4 regions of the Streptomyces sp. NPDC014894 genome follow, and region 3 is predicted to be linked to each of the others. Evidence: riboswitches for the same ligand, from Rfam matches in the RefSeq annotation. Region 3 holds a riboswitch; each other region holds the start of a gene.
What was found. A riboswitch is a leader RNA that binds a small molecule or an ion and turns the genes downstream of it on or off. The one in region 3 is predicted to bind cyclic di-AMP.
Positions count from the first base shown of each region.

Region 1: linked by a shared signal. The riboswitch ahead of ACF089_RS16330 (M23 family metallopeptidase) and the one ahead of ACF089_RS32500 (M23 family metallopeptidase) in region 3 are both predicted to bind cyclic di-AMP.
Region 2: linked by a shared signal. The riboswitch ahead of ACF089_RS22320 (peptidoglycan DD-metalloendopeptidase family protein) and the one ahead of ACF089_RS32500 (M23 family metallopeptidase) in region 3 are both predicted to bind cyclic di-AMP.
Region 4: linked by a shared signal. The riboswitch ahead of ACF089_RS24740 (transglycosylase family protein) and the one ahead of ACF089_RS32500 (M23 family metallopeptidase) in region 3 are both predicted to bind cyclic di-AMP.

Region 1 covers NZ_JBIBWD010000006.1:97,824-101,845, reverse strand. Annotated here, with positions in the region: gene ACF089_RS16340 (HPr family phosphocarrier protein) at 71-352, shown strand; gene ACF089_RS16335 (GntR family transcriptional regulator) at 544-1,197, opposite strand; gene ACF089_RS16330 (M23 family metallopeptidase) at 1,416-2,192, opposite strand; cyclic di-AMP (ydaO/yuaA leader) riboswitch at 2,206-2,367, opposite strand; gene ACF089_RS16325 (M16 family metallopeptidase) at 2,577-3,944, opposite strand; gene ACF089_RS16320 (M16 family metallopeptidase) at 3,971-4,022, opposite strand, start outside.
Region 2 covers NZ_JBIBWD010000009.1:145,883-149,904, reverse strand. Annotated here, with positions in the region: gene ACF089_RS22330 (STM4011 family radical SAM protein) at 1-324, shown strand, start outside; gene ACF089_RS22325 (SGNH/GDSL hydrolase family protein) at 368-1,159, opposite strand; gene ACF089_RS22320 (peptidoglycan DD-metalloendopeptidase family protein) at 1,329-2,396, opposite strand; cyclic di-AMP (ydaO/yuaA leader) riboswitch at 2,402-2,556, opposite strand; gene ACF089_RS22315 (tyrosine-protein phosphatase) at 3,088-3,900, shown strand.
Region 3 covers NZ_JBIBWD010000019.1:137,613-141,634, forward strand. Annotated here, with positions in the region: gene ACF089_RS32495 (PP2C family protein-serine/threonine phosphatase) at 290-1,426, shown strand; cyclic di-AMP (ydaO/yuaA leader) riboswitch at 1,669-1,825, shown strand; gene ACF089_RS32500 (M23 family metallopeptidase) at 1,837-2,925, shown strand; gene ACF089_RS32505 (PrsW family intramembrane metalloprotease) at 3,139-4,022, opposite strand, start outside.
Region 4 covers NZ_JBIBWD010000010.1:254,375-258,396, reverse strand. Annotated here, with positions in the region: gene eno (phosphopyruvate hydratase) at 1-676, opposite strand, end outside; gene ACF089_RS24740 (transglycosylase family protein) at 984-1,724, opposite strand; cyclic di-AMP (ydaO/yuaA leader) riboswitch at 1,728-1,901, opposite strand; gene ACF089_RS24735 (transglycosylase family protein) at 2,163-3,206, opposite strand; gene ACF089_RS24730 (cytochrome P450) at 3,390-4,022, opposite strand, start outside.

The DNA.
Region 1 (4,022 bases), on a different contig from region 3:
ACGACCGCGCCGGCGTCCCGTACCATGGGACGCTGGTCTAGACAACCGATTTATTGTGAAGGGCACCACCATGGCTGAGCGCCGCGTCAACGTCGGCTGGGCCGAAGGCCTGCACGCCCGACCCGCCTCCATCTTCGTCCGGGCCGCGACGGCCTCCGGCGTCCCGGTCACCATCGCCAAGGCCGACGGCAGTCCGGTCAACGCCGCCTCGATGCTCGCCGTGCTCGGTCTGGGCGCCCAGGGCGGCGAGGAGATCGTGCTGGCTTCCGAGGCCGAGGGCGCGGACGCCGCGCTGGACCGGCTGGCCAAGCTGGTCGCCGAGGGCCTCGAAGAACTCCCCGAGACGGTCTGAACCCCCGACCCGGACCGTCCCAGGGCGGAGCGAAGCCGTGATGTCCCGTACGCGGGACATCACGGCTTCGCTTTTTCACCCGCCGGCATGAAGAAGCGCGCTGTGCGCGAAAAGAATCCTCCCGGATATAGCGCGGTAAATCGCGCCCCCCCCTGTACCGGCTCTGTGTTAATTCCGGATGCGCTCCGTGTTCACATCGTGTTGCGCATTCCGGCGGGACCGGCCGGGCGCAGCCGGTGGGCCCCGGCGCCGCGCTCGACGTGCAGGGCGGTGAGGGTCCGGGCGCGCTCGGCGTCCCCGCGCGCCACCGCGTCCAGGATCGCGCCGTGCTCGGCCCAGGACTCCAGGGGGCGGTCCTGGCGCTCGACGGCGTACATCCAGGCGATCTTGTGGCGCAGCTGGGTGAGGAGCGCGATCAGCCCGGGGCTGGCGGAGGCCTGGGCGAGGGTCTCGTGGAACCAGCGGCCCAGGGCCCGCAGATCCTCGCCGTGGCCCCGGCGGGCCCGGTCCTGGCCGAGGCGTACCAGGCCGCGCAGGACCTTGAGGTGGGCCTCGGTGCGCCGGCGGGCGGCCCGGGCGGCCCCCAGCGGCTCCAGCAGGGTCCGTACCTCCAGCAGATCGGCGGCCTCCTGCTCGGTGGGCTCGGCGACCTGGGCGCCGATGTGCCGGCGGGTGACGACGAAGCCCTCGGACTCCAGGGTGCGCAGGGCCTCGCGCACCGGGATCCGGGAGACGCCGTAGCGCCGGGCGAGCTGTTCCTCGGCGAGTCTGGCGCCGCGCGGGAAGGCGCCGGAGACGATGTCGTCGCGGATCGCCGTGCGTACCGAGTGCGCGGGAATGCGCATGACCGAACCTCCGCTGTAATCCGCCGGAATCTCGTGCAATGCGGCCGGTGGGCCTTCCGTTTCGGCGACTCTATTGCAGCGGACCGTCATTCCCGACGGCTCCGGGAAATCCGGTGGGATCTTCCGGCGGCGGTGCGCCGGGGCACGCCGAAGGCCCCGGCGGCTTTCCGCTGGGGCCTTCGGAGAGGTACGGGGGTACGGGCGGGGCGCCCGCGGGGTCAGACGGCCACGCCCCGGGCGCGCAGATAGGCGAGGGGGTTGACGTCGGAGCCGTACTCGGCGCCGCTGCGGGCCTCGAAGTGGAGGTGCGGTCCGGTGGAGTTCCCGGTGGAGCCGGAGAGTCCGATCCGATGGCCCGGCGCCAGGCTCTGCCCGACGGCGACGCCGACCGAGGCCAGGTGGGCGTACTGGGTGTAGGTGCCGTCGTTCATCCGGATCACGACGTTGTAGCCGTACGCGTCGCCCCAGCCGGCCTCGACCACGGTGCCGGATCCGACGGAGACCACCGGGGTGCCGTGGGGGGCGTGGAAGTCGATGCCGGAGTGGCTGCCGGAGGACCAGAGGGAGCCGCCGGTCTGATAGCCGGTGGAGACGTGGGAGCCGGCGACGGGGAGCTGGAAGGAGTTGAGGCGCCTGCGCTCGGCCTCGCGCTCGGCGCGGGCCTCGGCCTCGCGGATCTCCAGGGCGCGGGCCTCGGCCCTGCGCTCGGCCTCCTCGGCGGCCTCGACCCGGGCGGCGGCGGCGCGCCGCTGGGTGGCGGCCTGGTCGGCGACCTCGTCGGCGAGGGAGTCCGCCTCGGCGTCGGCGGCGAGGATCAGCAGGGTGCCGGTGTCCTCCATGGACGCCGTGGTGGCCGTCTCGGCGGCGAACGCGGGGGTGGCGAGGGTTCCGCAGACTCCGCTGGTGGCGATGGTGGCGACTCCGGCGATGCTCGCGCTTCTGCGCGTCATACGGCTCGGGGCACGGTGTTTCCCGGTGGGGCGGGTCAACGCCATGGAGAGGCTGGTCCTTTCCTTCCTTCTCGCCTACCGGGTTAGCTGACGGGTTCGGAGCAGGAAGGTCTCCTACGGGCTCCTCCGCGCGGACGCGAAGGCGCTCGATTCACCCCTGGGGACCTTGGTCCCCGGCTCCCCGGGCTCGCGCCCTGCGGGGATTCGGCGATGGCTGCCCTTGCCGCGGGTGCGGCGTACAGCGGGCGAACAGCCGGACCGACGCTATGCGCGCGGACTTTCCATCGGCAAACAAGCGGCGTCTTTTGTTGCACATGCCACAGGACAGAAAGGAAGCTTCCAGGCGATGAACCGTCAAAAGGGGCATACAAGGATCAGATGGCGGAACCCCGGCCCTCAGGAGGGCCGGGGTTCCCTTCGACGCCTCAATCAGCCCGTGACGACGGTCACTTCGCCGATGCCGAGCGCCTTGACGGGCTCGGCGATCCGCGCGGCGTCACCGACGAGCACGGTCACCAGCCGGTCCTCGGGGAAGGCGCTGACGACCGCCGCCGTCGCCTCCACCGTGCCGGTCTCCGCCAGGCGTACGTACAACTGCGCCTGGTAGTCGTCGGGGAGGTGCTGCTCCACCTGGTCGGCGAGGGTGCCCGCGACGGACGCGGCCATCTCGTACTTCAGCGGCGCGACGCCCACCAGATTCTGTACGGCGACATCCCGCTCGGCGTCGGTGAGCCCCTCGGCCGCGAGGGTCCGCAGCACGGTCCAGAGGTCCTCCAGCGCCGGGCCGGTGTTCGGCGTGTCCACCGAGCCGCTGATGCCGAGCAGCGAGGCGCCCGTCCCGTCGGGGGCGGAGCGCAGCACCTGGCCGAAGGCGCGTACGCCGTAGGTGTAGCCCTTCTCCTCGCGCAGCACCTTGTCGAGCCGGGAGGTGAGGGTGCCGCCGAGGCAGTACGCGCCGAGCACCTGGGCGGGCCAGACGCGGTCGTGGCGGTCGGGGCCGACCCGGCCGATCAGCAGCTGGGTCTGCACCGCGCCGGGGCGGTCCACGATGACGACCCGGCCGGTGTCGTCGGCGACGGCCGCCGGGACGGGGCGCGGCGCGGCGGTGTTCCCCGTCCAGTCGCCGAGGGTCTCCGCGAGCACGGCGTCGAGGTCGACCCCGGTCAGATCGCCGACGACGACCGCGGTCGCGGTGGCGGGGCGGACGTACGCGTCGAAGAAGGCGCGCACGGCGGCGGAGTCGATCCGGGCGACGGTCTCCTCGGTGCCCTGCCGGGGGCGGGACATCCGCAGGGAGGCCGGGAAGAGCTGCCGGTACAGCTCCTTGGCGGCCCGGCGGCCCGGGTTGGCGCTCTCGTGCGGGATCTCGTCCAGCCGGTTGCGCACCAGCCGCTCGATCTCGCTGTCGAGGAAGGCGGGCGCGCGCAGGGCCTCGGCGAGCAGCCCGAGCGCCTTGGGCAGCCGGGAGACCGGGACCTCCAGGGAGACCCGGACGCCGGAGTGGTCGGCGTGCGCGTCGAGCGTGGCGCCGCAGCGCTCCAGCTCGGCGGCGAACTCCTCGGCGGAGCGCTTGTCGGTGCCCTCGGAGAGGGCGCGCGCCATGATGGTGGCGACGCCGTCGAGGCCCTCGGGCTCGGCGTCGAGCGGGGCGTCGAGGGAGATCTCGACCGCGACGACCTGCTGTCCGGGGCGGTGACAGCGCAGCACGGTCAGCCCGTTGTCCAGGGTGCCGCGCTCGGGGGCGGGGAACGCCCAGGGCCTGGCCTCGCCCGCCTGGGGCTGCGGGTGGAACTCCATGCTGATCAGCGGCTCGGCGGTGTCGGTCACTGGCGCGCCCCTTCCTCGTCGTCGCGTCGCTCGGTCGTGTCGGGGCCC
Region 2 (4,022 bases), on a different contig from region 3:
CGTTCGGCCGGGCTGCCCTGTCGTACGGGCGCGTCGGTGGTCTCGGTGGACGGCGACGGCACGGTGCGGCGCTGTCACTTCGTCCGGGAGGAGCTGGGGAATCTCTACGACGGGTCCTACCGTGCGGCGCTGGGGCCCCGGCCCTGTCCGCGTGCGGTGTGCGACTGTCACATCGGCTATGTGCATCTGGAGTCGCTGCCGTTGTACGACGTCTTCGCGGGCGGTGTGCTGGAGCGGATACCGGCCGCCGGTCAGCTGTCGTCGCCGGTGCCGGTGACGATCCGTCCGTACGGAGCCGTCGCGGCGCGGGGTCCGGGAGGCTGAGCGCCTCCCGGACCCCGCGGGTCGCCGCCGGGATCCGCCCCGCTCAGAGCGGCAGCAGGTCCGGCCGCTTCGCGGCGATCCGGTCGCCGGAGCTTTCGCCGCGCAGCCGTCGGCCGATCCAGGGTCCGAGGTGCTCACGGGCCCAGAGAATGTCGTCGCGCCGTACTTCCAGCGTCCCGCGCGGGGGCAGCGGCGGCCAGGGCTGGTCCGGGTCGGCCGGGAGGCCGAGTCCGAGCACCTGCGCGGCGCGCAGGGCGACCCTGGTGTGCCCCTCCGGGGACAGATGCAGCCGGTCGCCGTCCCAGGCACGCCGGTCCTGGACCGATCTGAGCGACCACAGATCGAGCACCGGGCAGCCGTACCGGTCGGCGATGGATCGCACATGGGCGGTGTAGGTGGCGACCTTGCCCCGCAGATGGCGGAGGACCGGGACGCCCCGGGTGTCGAAGCCGGTGGTCACCATCACGGTGCCGACGGCGGCGGTGAGGTCGGCGACCGCGCGCTCGAAGCGCTCGGCCACGTCGTCCGGGTCGCTGCCCGGCCGGATGATGTCATTGCCCCCGGCGCAGAACGTCACCAGGTCCGGGGCCAGTTCCTTCGCCCTCGGCACCTGCTCCGCGACGATCTGGTCGAGAAGGCGGCCGCGCACCGCCAGGTTGGCGTATCGAAAGGTGTGTTCCGGTGCGCGGTCGGCGAGCAGAACCGCGAAGCGGTCCGCCCAGCCTATGTAGGTCCCGTCCGGGCCGGGGTCTCCGACGCCTTCGGTGAAACTGTCACCGATCGCCGCGTACGACCCGATTGCGCCCTTGGTCTCTGTTCTCGAATCGTCTGCCACAAGAACTCATCTTGACCTTGCGGATGTGACCTACGCGACCGTAGGGAGGGGTTGACGGGAGGTGATGTTTACCACCGGGAGATATCACGCCGCCGGGAATATACGGGAATCCCCTCGCACCGCGGGCGGTACGAGGGGATTCGGGCGCGGGCCGGCCGGCCCCGCGGCGTCAGAGGGAGACGCCGTGCTGGCGCAGATACGCCACCGGGTCGATGTCCGAGCCGTAGCCGGCGCCGGTGCGGATCTCGAAGTGGAGATGCGGTCCGGTGGAGTTGCCGGTGGAGCCGACGCCGCCGATCTGGGTGCCGCCGCTCACGTCCTGCCCGGCGGAGACCGAGAGGGAGGAGAGGTGGGCGTACTGCGAGTGGTTGCCGTCGCTGTGCCGGATGACGACCTCGTTGCCGTACGCGCCGCTCCAGCCCGCGGAGACGACGGTGCCCGGGCCGACGGAGCGGACGGGGGTGCCGGTGGGAGCCGAGAAGTCGACACCGGTGTGGTAGCCGCTGGACCACATGGAGCCCGTGGCGCGGTAGCCGGTGGAGACGCCGCCGGCGGCAAGCGGGGTGGTGTAGCCGGACGCGGCGGCCGGGGTCTCGGCGGTCGCCGGGGCCTCGGCGGCGGGGGCCGGAGCGGTGGGCTCCGCCGGGGGCGCGGGGGTGGGGGCCGCTTCGGCCGCGGGGGCCTCGGGCTGGGCCGGGGCCTGGCGGGGCGCGGCGGGGGCGGCCGGGCCGTTGCCTCCGGAGGCGGGCGCGGCGGCCTCGCGCGGAGCGCGGTCCCGCTGTTCGCCCTGGTCCGCGGAGCCCTTCGCCTCGGCGGGCTTGCCGAGGGCGAGTTCGAGGCCGGGGTGGATGAGCGACGGGTCGTCGCCGACCACCGCGCGGTTGTCCGCGTAGAGCTTCTGCCAGCCGCCGCCGACCCGGTGCTGGTCGGCGATCTTGGACAGATGGTCGCCCGCGACCACGCGGTACGCGGTGGCGGCGGGGGCCTCGGCGGGCTTCTGGCCGACCGGGGCGGCGGGGGCCCGACCCGCCTGCGCGGCGGCGGGCGCGACGGCCGGGGCGGAGGCGACGGCGGCCGGGGCGGAGGCGACGGCGGCCGGGGCGGATCGCTCGGCCGCGTGGGCGCCGGTCGCGCCCATCAGCGGAAGCGCGAAGGCCGCGCCGCCGGTGCCCGCGGCGACGAAGCCGCGGGTGAGTGTGCTGGTCCTGGGACGACGGTGCTTACCCTTGGCGGGCATGGGGCTGTTCCTCTCCGGCGCCTGCGAGGTGAGCTGTCGGGTTCGGGCTGGAGATGCCCGGCCGCACTCGTCGTACGGCTTCACCCCGAGCCGTCCGGAAATCCGGGCCGGCGTACTTCCTGGGTCCCCCGCTCCTGCCACGCTGTGATGTCCGATGGGAGTTCCGGCCGGCGGCAGGATGAGGCGGTCCGCCCGGATGGCCGTGACCGTAGACGAGCCGCAAGGAGCGGAACAAGCCGTTCCGCAGTCGGCGGATGATCCACAGAGGGGCGCGGGGAGCCCTCCCGGTCACCCTCCGTGGAGACCGGATCCCCAACTCCGGTCCCGGCGTCGCGATTGCCGTCCGGGCCGCCGCCACGGACCGTCACCACTATGATCCTGCTCACCGAGCAGGCCCCATCTCCCCCTGAGCCGGGGCACGTTATATCTAACGACTCATTTCGGTCAGAAGTGATGAATAACCCCGTGCGGGCGGCCCTGACCAGCGCTCCGGAGCGGTCCGGCCCGGCGCGTATCGACGCAAAGCGCGATCATGTGGATCCGGGCGCCGGCCGACGGCCCGCGACTCGCCCGAACCCCTTCCCCGAACGCCGGTCGGAGAAGATGATTGCCCCTGGAATCAATGTCGTATCGTCAAGAACAGGCCATCGTCGGCGAGCAGCGCCGGCGCCAATGACCCTCAGGAGACTTCGTGACGCAGCAGCTGCCGCAGGTCCCGTCGACCGAGCCCGAGCTGGTCGGAGTGCGTAATTTCCGTGATGTGGGCGGGCTGCCGACCGCGGACGGCGGACGGACCCGGTACGGGCGGCTCTACCGCAGCGGGCATCTGGCCCACGCGACCGAGAGCGATGTCGTCTTTCTGACCTCGCTGGAGCTGCACACGATCTTCGATTTCCGCAATGCGGCCGACATCGGGCTGGAGGGGAGCGACGCCGAGCTGCCCGGCGTGCGGAATCTGAATCTCCCGCTCAGCGATCCGGCCGACGGCGTGGAGTTCTGGAAGATGATCCGCGAAGGCGAGATCGACCAGCTGCGGTCGCTCCTGGGCGACGGGCAGGCGGCCCAGCGGATGAGGGACTCGTACCGGGTGCTGATCACCCGGCGGACGGACGAGCACAGCCGTATCCTGCACGCGCTCGCGGAGGACAGCGTGCCGGCGCTGATGCACTGCGCCGCCGGGAAGGACCGCGCGGGGCTCTCGATAGCGATCGCCCTGCTCGCGGTGGGCGTCGAGCGGGAGGCGATCGAGGAGGACTACCTCAAGTCCAACGAGCCCTCGCGGCGGTATCTGGTGCGCCGCGGCAACAGCTCGGAGGGCGGGATGTCGCAGGAGGTGATGGAGCTGCTCGGTCCGCTCTTCGACGCGCGTCTGGAGTATCTGCACGCCGCGTTCGACACCGTCCAGGAGAACTGGGGCACCACCGAGCGCTATCTCACCGAGGGGCTGAAGCTCGACCCCGGGACGCGAGAGCGGCTGCGCGAGCGGCTCGTGAGCGAGGGCTGAGACCGGACCGCTCCCCCGCGCGGCGGGGAGCCGGCCGTCTCGCGGGCCCCGCGTAAGGGCCCGCAGCCGGCGGCCGGGTCCGGCGGCCGGGGCCGGGCCGGGCGGGGGCGCCCCGGGCCGGG
Region 3 (4,022 bases):
GTTTCCCAGGGGGCCGGGTCCCTTTCCGCCCGCCCGGCGGCCCGGGGGCTTCCGCCCGGCGGCCCGGGGCTTCCGGCCGTGCGGTCCGCGGGCTTTCGGCGGCGGCCCGGTCCGCGGGCCCCTCGCCCCGAGGGTCCTTGATGCGCGGGCCGCGGCCCGCCCGCCCCCGCCCGGCCTCGTGTCGCCCGGTTGGACGGCGGCCGCTCGCCCCGCCGACCGGTTGCCGCGAGGCTGAGAGGGGCGCTCAACCGTGCCCGCAGCCGTCGGCGCACCGGTCGGGAGAGCACCCTTGGCGCAGCAGGAGGAGCCCAGCGGGCCCGGCGTCCGCCGCTTTGTCCGGATGCTGCCCGCGCTGATGATCCTCGGCGGCGTGGTCTTCGACCTGGCCACCCCGGTGAAGTACACGGCCGCCCCGATGTTCGCCGCGGCCCCGCTGATCGCCGCGCCCTTCTTCTCCTGGCTCATCACCCTGTGGACCGGGATCGCGGCGACGGCCGCGGTGATCGTGCTCCATGTCCTCCAGGACATGTTCGCCGACCCCATGGCCGTCACCGAGCTGGCCACGGTCATCACGGTGGCCGGTCTGGCGCTGCTCATCAACCGGGTGGTGCGGCGCGGCAGCGAGCGGCTGGCCTCCGCCCGGGTGATCGCCGAGACCGCACAGCGGGCCGTGCTGCCCACCCCCGCCGAGGAGATCGGCGGGCTCCGGATCGCCGCCCGCTACGAGGCCGCCCTCGCGGACGCGTTCATCGGCGGCGATCTCTTCGCCGTACAGGACACCCCGCACGGCGTCCGGCTGGTGGTCGGCGACGTACGGGGCAAGGGGCTGGGCGCGGTCGAGGCGGTGGCGGTCGCCATCGGCGCGTTCCGCGAGGCCGCCGAGCAGGAGAGTTCGCTGGAGGGGGTGACCGGGCGGCTGGAGCGGGCGCTGACCCGCGAGGCCCGCCGGCGGGAGACCCTGGACGCCTTCGAGGCGTTCACGACCGCCGTGCTGGCGGAGATCCCGCGCGGCGGCGGCGCCGTACGGCTGGTGAACCGCGGCCACCCGCCGCCGCTGCTGCTCCGTCCGGACGGCGGGCTGGACGTCCTGGAGCCCGCCGAGTACGCGCTGCCGCTCTCCATGGGCGAGCTGGGGGCGCTGCCGGACCGGGCGGAGGAGTATCCGCTGCCGCCGGGTGCCACCCTGCTGCTCTACACCGACGGGCTCTCCGAGGCCCGGGACGCCCGGGGGGTGTTCTACGACCCGGCGGTGCGGCTGCGCGGCCGGGTCTTCTCCGGGCCCGGGGAGCTGCTGGACGGGCTGCTGGACGATGTGCGCCGGCATACGGGCGGGGGCGCGACGGACGACATGGCGCTGCTCGCGGTGGTCCGGCCGCCGGAGGCCAAGCGTCCGGAAGACCGGCTGCGCGGCGGGATCCGCCTGTGAGGGCGGCATAAAGACCCGCACGCTGCGTAGTCAATACAGAGCCCTCTGATAACAATTGATATACCGTCAGTTCTTTTGTGGCTCCCGACGGGCGCTCAAGTCGCCCGAATCCGGCTGCTTGTGTCCGGGTAAGTCCATGGCAAAGAGATTAAAGATCACTCGGAACAACTTGGAATCCGGACCGCGTGTCTATTAACGTTCGATAACGCAGCGCGGTCGCCCAGCCGTCGTCAGGACGGCGCCGTGCGCGAGCGCCGAATCCCGCAAGGGAACCGGGGAACCACCAATTGGGGTGAATCGGGCTTCGTCCGCCGCACAGTTCGCGGTGAGCGACGCCCGTAGGAGACCTTCCTGCTCCGAACCCGTCAGCTAACCCGGTAGGCGAGAAGGAAGGAAAGGAGTGCGCCTCAGTGGCGTCCAACACCCCTGCCCCGGAATCGCCTTTCAGGACCGGTGTCTTCAGCGAGGACGGGGCCGAACGGTCCGTCGGTGAGTGGAATCCCACCGCGGAGACCGTGCGTCCGGTGCGCGGCCGGCACCGCCATCGGGTGATCAAGCAGCGCGGCGGATTCGCCCGCAGCTCCACCGTGCTCGGCGTCGGTGTGATCGCCGCCGTCGGAGCCGGCGGCATCGCCACCGCGCAGAACAAACCGGCCGTCTCCATATCGCTGCCCGATGTCGAATCCCTTCCCGGCATCGGCTCTTTCATGTCCGAGGACGCGGCCGAGCCGGACACCGCCGACACCGCCGACGCCTCCGGGTACGAGACGATGGGCGGCATCGGCGAGGAGGTCGGCGCCCAGCAGAGCACCACCACCGCCGCCGAGGCGCTGCGCTCCCGCATCCTGGAGCAGGCCGAGGAGCAGCAGGCGGGCGCCGAGGCCATGGCCCAGGCCGCCGCTGAGAAGGCCGCCGCCGAGAAGGCCGCCAAGGCCGCCGAGAAGGCGGAGAAGGAGGCCCAGGAGCGCGCCAAGGAGAAGGCCGAGGCCAAGAAGGCCGCGGAGAAGGCGGAGAAGGAGGCCCAGCAGCGGGCCGAGGAGAAGGCCGAGCGGGAGGCGGCGGCGAAGGCCGAGGCCGAGCGCGCCGCCAAGGCCGCCGGGAACTTCTCCCTGCCGACCTCCTCGTACCGGATCACCGCCACCTACGGCCAGTCCGGCTCGATGTGGTCCTCCGGCCAGCACACCGGTCTCGACTTCGCGGCCCCGGCCGGCACCCCGGCCAAGGCCGTGACCACCGGCACCATCACCTCGGCCGGCTGGTCCGGCTCGTACGGCTACCGCGTCGTGCTGGAGCTGTCCGACGGCACGGAGGTCTGGTACGCCCACCTGTCCTCGATGACCGTGAGCCCCGGCCAGAAGGTGGCTCCGGGCGAGACCATCGGCCGGGTCGGCTCCACGGGCAACTCCTCCGCCCCCCATCTGCACCTCGAGGTCAAGACGCCGGGCGGCTCCGGCATCGACCCGCTGTCCTGGCTGCGAGGCAATGGCCTCACGGTCTGACCGGGGCCGGGGCCCAGCGGGCCCGAGCCCCACGCGCCGGAGTCCTTCGGGCGTGGGCCTACGGGCCCGATCCGTTCGCCCCCCGGTCCCGGCCCTTCGGGGCCGAGGCCCGCGCGGCGGCGCCCTTCGTACACACAGCTCCCGGCGGTCCTGGCACCACACCCCCCGATGCCAGGGCCGCCGGGTCCCGTCCCTCCGCCCGCCGGGACCCGGTCAGCCCCGGTAGGGGTTGTACCCCTCGTAGTCCCGGTACGGCGGGGGCACCCACACCCGGCCCGTCGCCCGCGCCGCGTACGTCAGCGCCGGAGCCGCCTCGTCCTTCCGCTGCCACATGTGGTGCAGCAGCTCCTGCTCCCGCGCCACGAAATCCGGATCGGCCGCGCCCCGGCCCGCCCGGTGGCGCAGAAACGCCAGCGAGGTCGCGAACCGCTGGTACTCCGTCACCGCGTGCGCGGCCGCCGGCCCCCGCATCCGGCGGGCCATGTCACGGGCCGCCGCACGGGCCCGCATCGAGGACAGCGCCTGCGGTTCGGTCGGGGAGAGCCAGCCGGCCGCCGCGTAGGCGGGCAGCTCGGCCGCTATCGTGCGCAGCTCCCGCTGCCGGGTCCAGATCGTCAGCCAGGTCAGCAGCGCGAAGGCCGGGACCATGAACATCCCGTACACCGCGTAGAAGCCCCACGGGCCCCAGTACGACGCCGAGCCGTTCCACAGCGCGTGCATGCCCATCGACAGCACCAGTCCGAGCGTCGGCAGCGCGATCCGGCGGAACCGGCGGCGGCGGGCGGCCAGGGCCGCGATGCCGAAGCCGATGCCGGTGAGCATGGTGAAGAGCGGGTGCGCGAACGGGGACATGACGACCCGGACGAAGAACGTCGCCGCCGTCACCGACTCCAGGCCCGAGTGGCCCAGCTCCTGGTCCTCGCCGAACGCGGTGCCGAGATAGAGGATGTTCTCGGTGAAGGCGAAGCCGGTCGCGGTGAAACCGGCCACCACCACGCCGTCGACGATCCCGGTGAAGTCCCGGCGGCGGAAGATGAAGATCAGCAGGATCGCGCCCGCCTTCGCGGACTCCTCCACCACCGGCGCGATGACCGTCG
Region 4 (4,022 bases), on a different contig from region 3:
CGAGGATGAGGTCGAGCGCGGCGCGGTTGGAGTCGAGGTTCGGCGCGAAACCGCCCTCGTCGCCGAGGCCGGTGGACAGGCCCTTCTGCTTCAGGACCTTCTTGAGCGTGTGGTAGACCTCGGTGCCCCAGCGCAGCGCCTCGGAGAAGGACTCCGCGCCGATCGGGGCGATCATGAACTCCTGGATGTCCACATTGGAGTCGGCGTGCGAGCCGCCGTTCAGGATGTTCATCATCGGAACGGGCAGCAGGTGCGCGTTCGGGCCGCCGAGGTAGCGGAAGAGCGGCAGGTCGGAGGCCTCGGAGGCGGCGTGGGCCACCGCGAGGGAGACGCCGAGGATGGCGTTGGCGCCGAGCGAGCCCTTGTTGTCGGTGGCGTCCAGGTCGAACATGGCCTGGTCGATCAGCCGCTGCTCGGTGGCGTCGTAGCCGACCAGCTCGGGGCCGATCTGCTCGATGACGGCGAGGACGGCCTTCTCGACGCCCTTGCCGAGGTAGCGGTTCTGGTCGCCGTCGCGAAGCTCGATGGCTTCGAAGGCACCGGTGGAGGCGCCGGACGGCACTGCAGCACGACCCGTGCTGCCGTCGTCGAGGCCAACCTCGACCTCGACCGTGGGATTGCCTCGGGAGTCCAGGATTTCCCGGGCTACGACGACGTCGATGGACGGCACGAGCATCTCCTTCTGGGATGTGACGCGTGAAGTGCAGGGTCTCTTTGGCCTTGCGACAAGAGCCTAACCGGCGGGCGGGTCCCGCCCTGCGGATGCCCGCCCCCTGGGACGAAAAAGGGGGTGAAGTCCAGCTCCCGGGGACGGACCGACCCTGCCTACTGACTGGTAACACAAGAGAGCCCCGGTCCGCGCGTTCGGGGGAAGCGCGCGGACCGGGGCGTTCCGCGACCCGCGGAGGGGCGGGGCCACGGCTCGGGTCGTACGGTCGGGCGGGGCGGCCCGGGGCGCCGGCCGCGAGGGCCGGCGGGGTGCGTCAGCTCAGGTCGAGCTGCTGGCCCACGTAGATGACGTCAGCGTCGTCGACGATGTCCTTGTTCAGCTCGAAGAGCTTGGACCAGCCGCCGTCGACCTTCTCGGCCGCGGCGATGGTGCTGAGGGTGTCGCCGGCCTTGACCTCGTACTCGCCGTCGCCCTTCTGGTAGCCGCCGGCGGGCTTCGACTGCGGCTGCTGCGCGGGCTGCGGGGCGGCGGCCGGGGCCTCGGTGCGCTCGGAGCGGGTGGTCGGGGCCTCGGTGCGCTGCTCGGGCTGGGCCTGCTGCGGGGCCTGCTGCTGCGGGGCCTGCTCGGCCTTCGGCTGGGTCTTCGGCTGCGGGGCCGCCTCGGCGGAGCCGCCGCCGTACGCGGCGTTGGACAGGCCGACGCCGCAGCTCGGCCACGCGCCCTTGCCCTGGCCGGCGAGGACCTTCTCGGCGATCTGGATCTGCTGGGCCTTGGACGCCTTGTCGGCGGTGGAGGCGTACGCGGTGCCGCCGTAACCGGCCCAGGTGGAGGCCGAGAACTGGAGGCCGCCGTAGTAGCCGTTGCCGGTGTTGATGGACCAATTGCCGCCGGACTCGCACTGGGCGACCTTGTCCCACTCGGCGGCGGTGGCCGCGGAGGCGGTGGAGGCGCCGATCAGCGGGGCGGCGACGGCCGCACCGGTGACACCGGCGAACGTGACGATACGGACAGCCTTGGACGGGCGGCGGTGCTTGCCCTTGCCGGAAAACAGCATGGAACGTCTCCTCACCGACGCCTACGAGGTGAGCTGTCGGGTTCGGGCCAAGTGAGTTGCCCGGTCACGCGTCCTTGCGCGCGACTTCACCCCTAGCCGGTTCCCGCCGTCGGATTCGACGGCCGGCGCCCGGCGCTTACCTGGGTCCCCCGCTCCTGCCTTCGGCGCACTGAGCGTCGTGTTCCCCCGACCGACGGCAGGATTCGGCGTGACGGTCGTGGTGCCCGCGGTGGCGAGCGGTTCAGACCGTAAGCGCACCTCTCCCCGATGTTCAAAGGAGAACATCGGGGAGAAATCGCCCATCGCGCCACTCCGGTACCTTGCGTTTCCGCAGGTCGGGCCTGGAATGCGAGATTCCGGAAGGCTATGTGGGCCAGTTACCGCAAAGAGACCCTTGTCTCATTTGAGCAAACTAGGACAGAGGGCATCGAACTGCCCCTACTTCGAGGCGAGGTCGAGGTTCTGGCCCGGGTGGATGAGATCGGGGTCGGAGCCCACGGTCTCGCGGTTCTCCTCATAGAGGGCGTTCCAGCCGCCGTCCAGCTTCTGCGCCTGGGCGATGGCCCAGAGGCTGTCGCCGGGCCGGACGGTGTACGCGCCGTCCTTCTCCTCCGCCTTGCCCTCCGCGGCCTCGTCCGCCGTCTTCTCGACGGCGTCACGGGCCGGGGACTCGCCCCGGGAGGGGTGTCCGGCGTCCGCCTCGCGCTCGGCGACCGGATCGCCGGTCGCGGTCCCGTCCTCGGGTACGGCCGTCTCGTCCTGCCCGTCGGAGCGGGGCGGTCCGCCGGCGGCGGGGGCGCCGTCCGACCCGTTCCCCGCCTTGGCGTCGTCCGTACGGTTCGAGCCGGTCGCCGGCTCCTCGGCGGGCTCGCCCCGGTGCTTGCCGGAGCCCTCGGGCTTCCCGGCGGGCTTCTCGGCGGCCTTGTCGGCCTTCTCGGCCTTCTCGGTGGCCTTGTCCGCCTTCTCCGTGGCCTTCCCCGCCTCCTCGGCGGCCTTCTCCGTCTTCTTGGCGACCTCCCGGTCGGCGCCGGGGCCGGTGCCGCCGGCTCTGTCCGCGCCGCTGCCCACGCCCTGGGTCGGACCCGGGGCCGGAGCCTTCGACTCCTTCGCCGCGCGCTCGGCCTTCTCGGCCGGGCTCGGGGAGGAGGACGGCTCCGTGCCGCCGGCGTCGGCCCCGAGGGTGAGACCCGCCATCGCGGCGCAGGAGGCCCAAGCCTTCGCGCCCTGTGCCGCAAGTACCTTCTCGGCCACATCTATCTGCTGCGAGCGGCTCGCGAGGTCGGCGCGGGAGGCGTACTCCGTACCGCCGAAGGCCTCCCAGGTCTCCTGGGAGAACTGGAGCCCGCCGTAGTAGCCGTTGCCGGTGTCGGCGCTCCACGCGCCGCCGCTCTCGCACTCCGCGACCCGGTCCCATGTCGTGGACTCGACCGCGGCCGCCGAACCCGCGCCGAGCAGGGGGATCGCGATGGCCGATCCCGTCACCCCCGCCGCGACGACGAGAGCCGGAACCTGGCGGGGTCGGCGATGTCGCCCATTCCCGGAGAGCATACGGTTGCCTTTCGCCTGACTGCTTGAGACGGGGTGAACGTAGCCGCACTCGAACACGCGTCACAAGTCGATGCAGCGGAGATCACGCGAAAGTCACAATCCTGACGGACCGTCAATTCAACGCCCCGTGAACTCCACCGGCAGGGTCCGCAATCCACGCATAATCAGCCCTCCGCGCCATCGCAGATCCGCCGGATCCGCGGCCAGCCGAAGGTCCGGCAGCCTTCTGAGCAGGGTGGCGATGGCCGTCTGCCCCTCCAGCCGGGCGAGCGGCGCGCCGAGGCAGTAGTGGATGCCGTGCCCGTACCCCAAGTGCTGGTTGTCGCGCCGGGAAAGGTCGAGTACGTCCGGTTCCGAAAATCTCTCCGGATCGCGGTCCGCGGCGGCCAGCACCACGAGCACCGGATCCCCCGCCGCGATCCGCTCGCCGCCGAGGACCAGTTCCTCGGTGGCGAACCGCCATGTGGCCACCTCGACCGGCCCGTCGTACCGCAGCAGCTCCTCCAGTCCGGTCGCCAGCAGCCCGCTCTCGCCCGCCGCCAGGGACGCCTGGAGGCGCTCGCGCTCGGCCGGTTCGCGCAGCAGCGCGTAGACGCCGTTGCCGATCAGATTGACGGTGGTCTCGAAGCCCGCGAAGAGAAGAATGAAGGCCATCGCGGCGGCCTCGTTCTCGGTGAGATGCTCGCCGTGGTCACTGGCCCGGATCAGCCCGGAGATCAGATCGTCGCCCAGGTTCTCGCGTTTACGGTG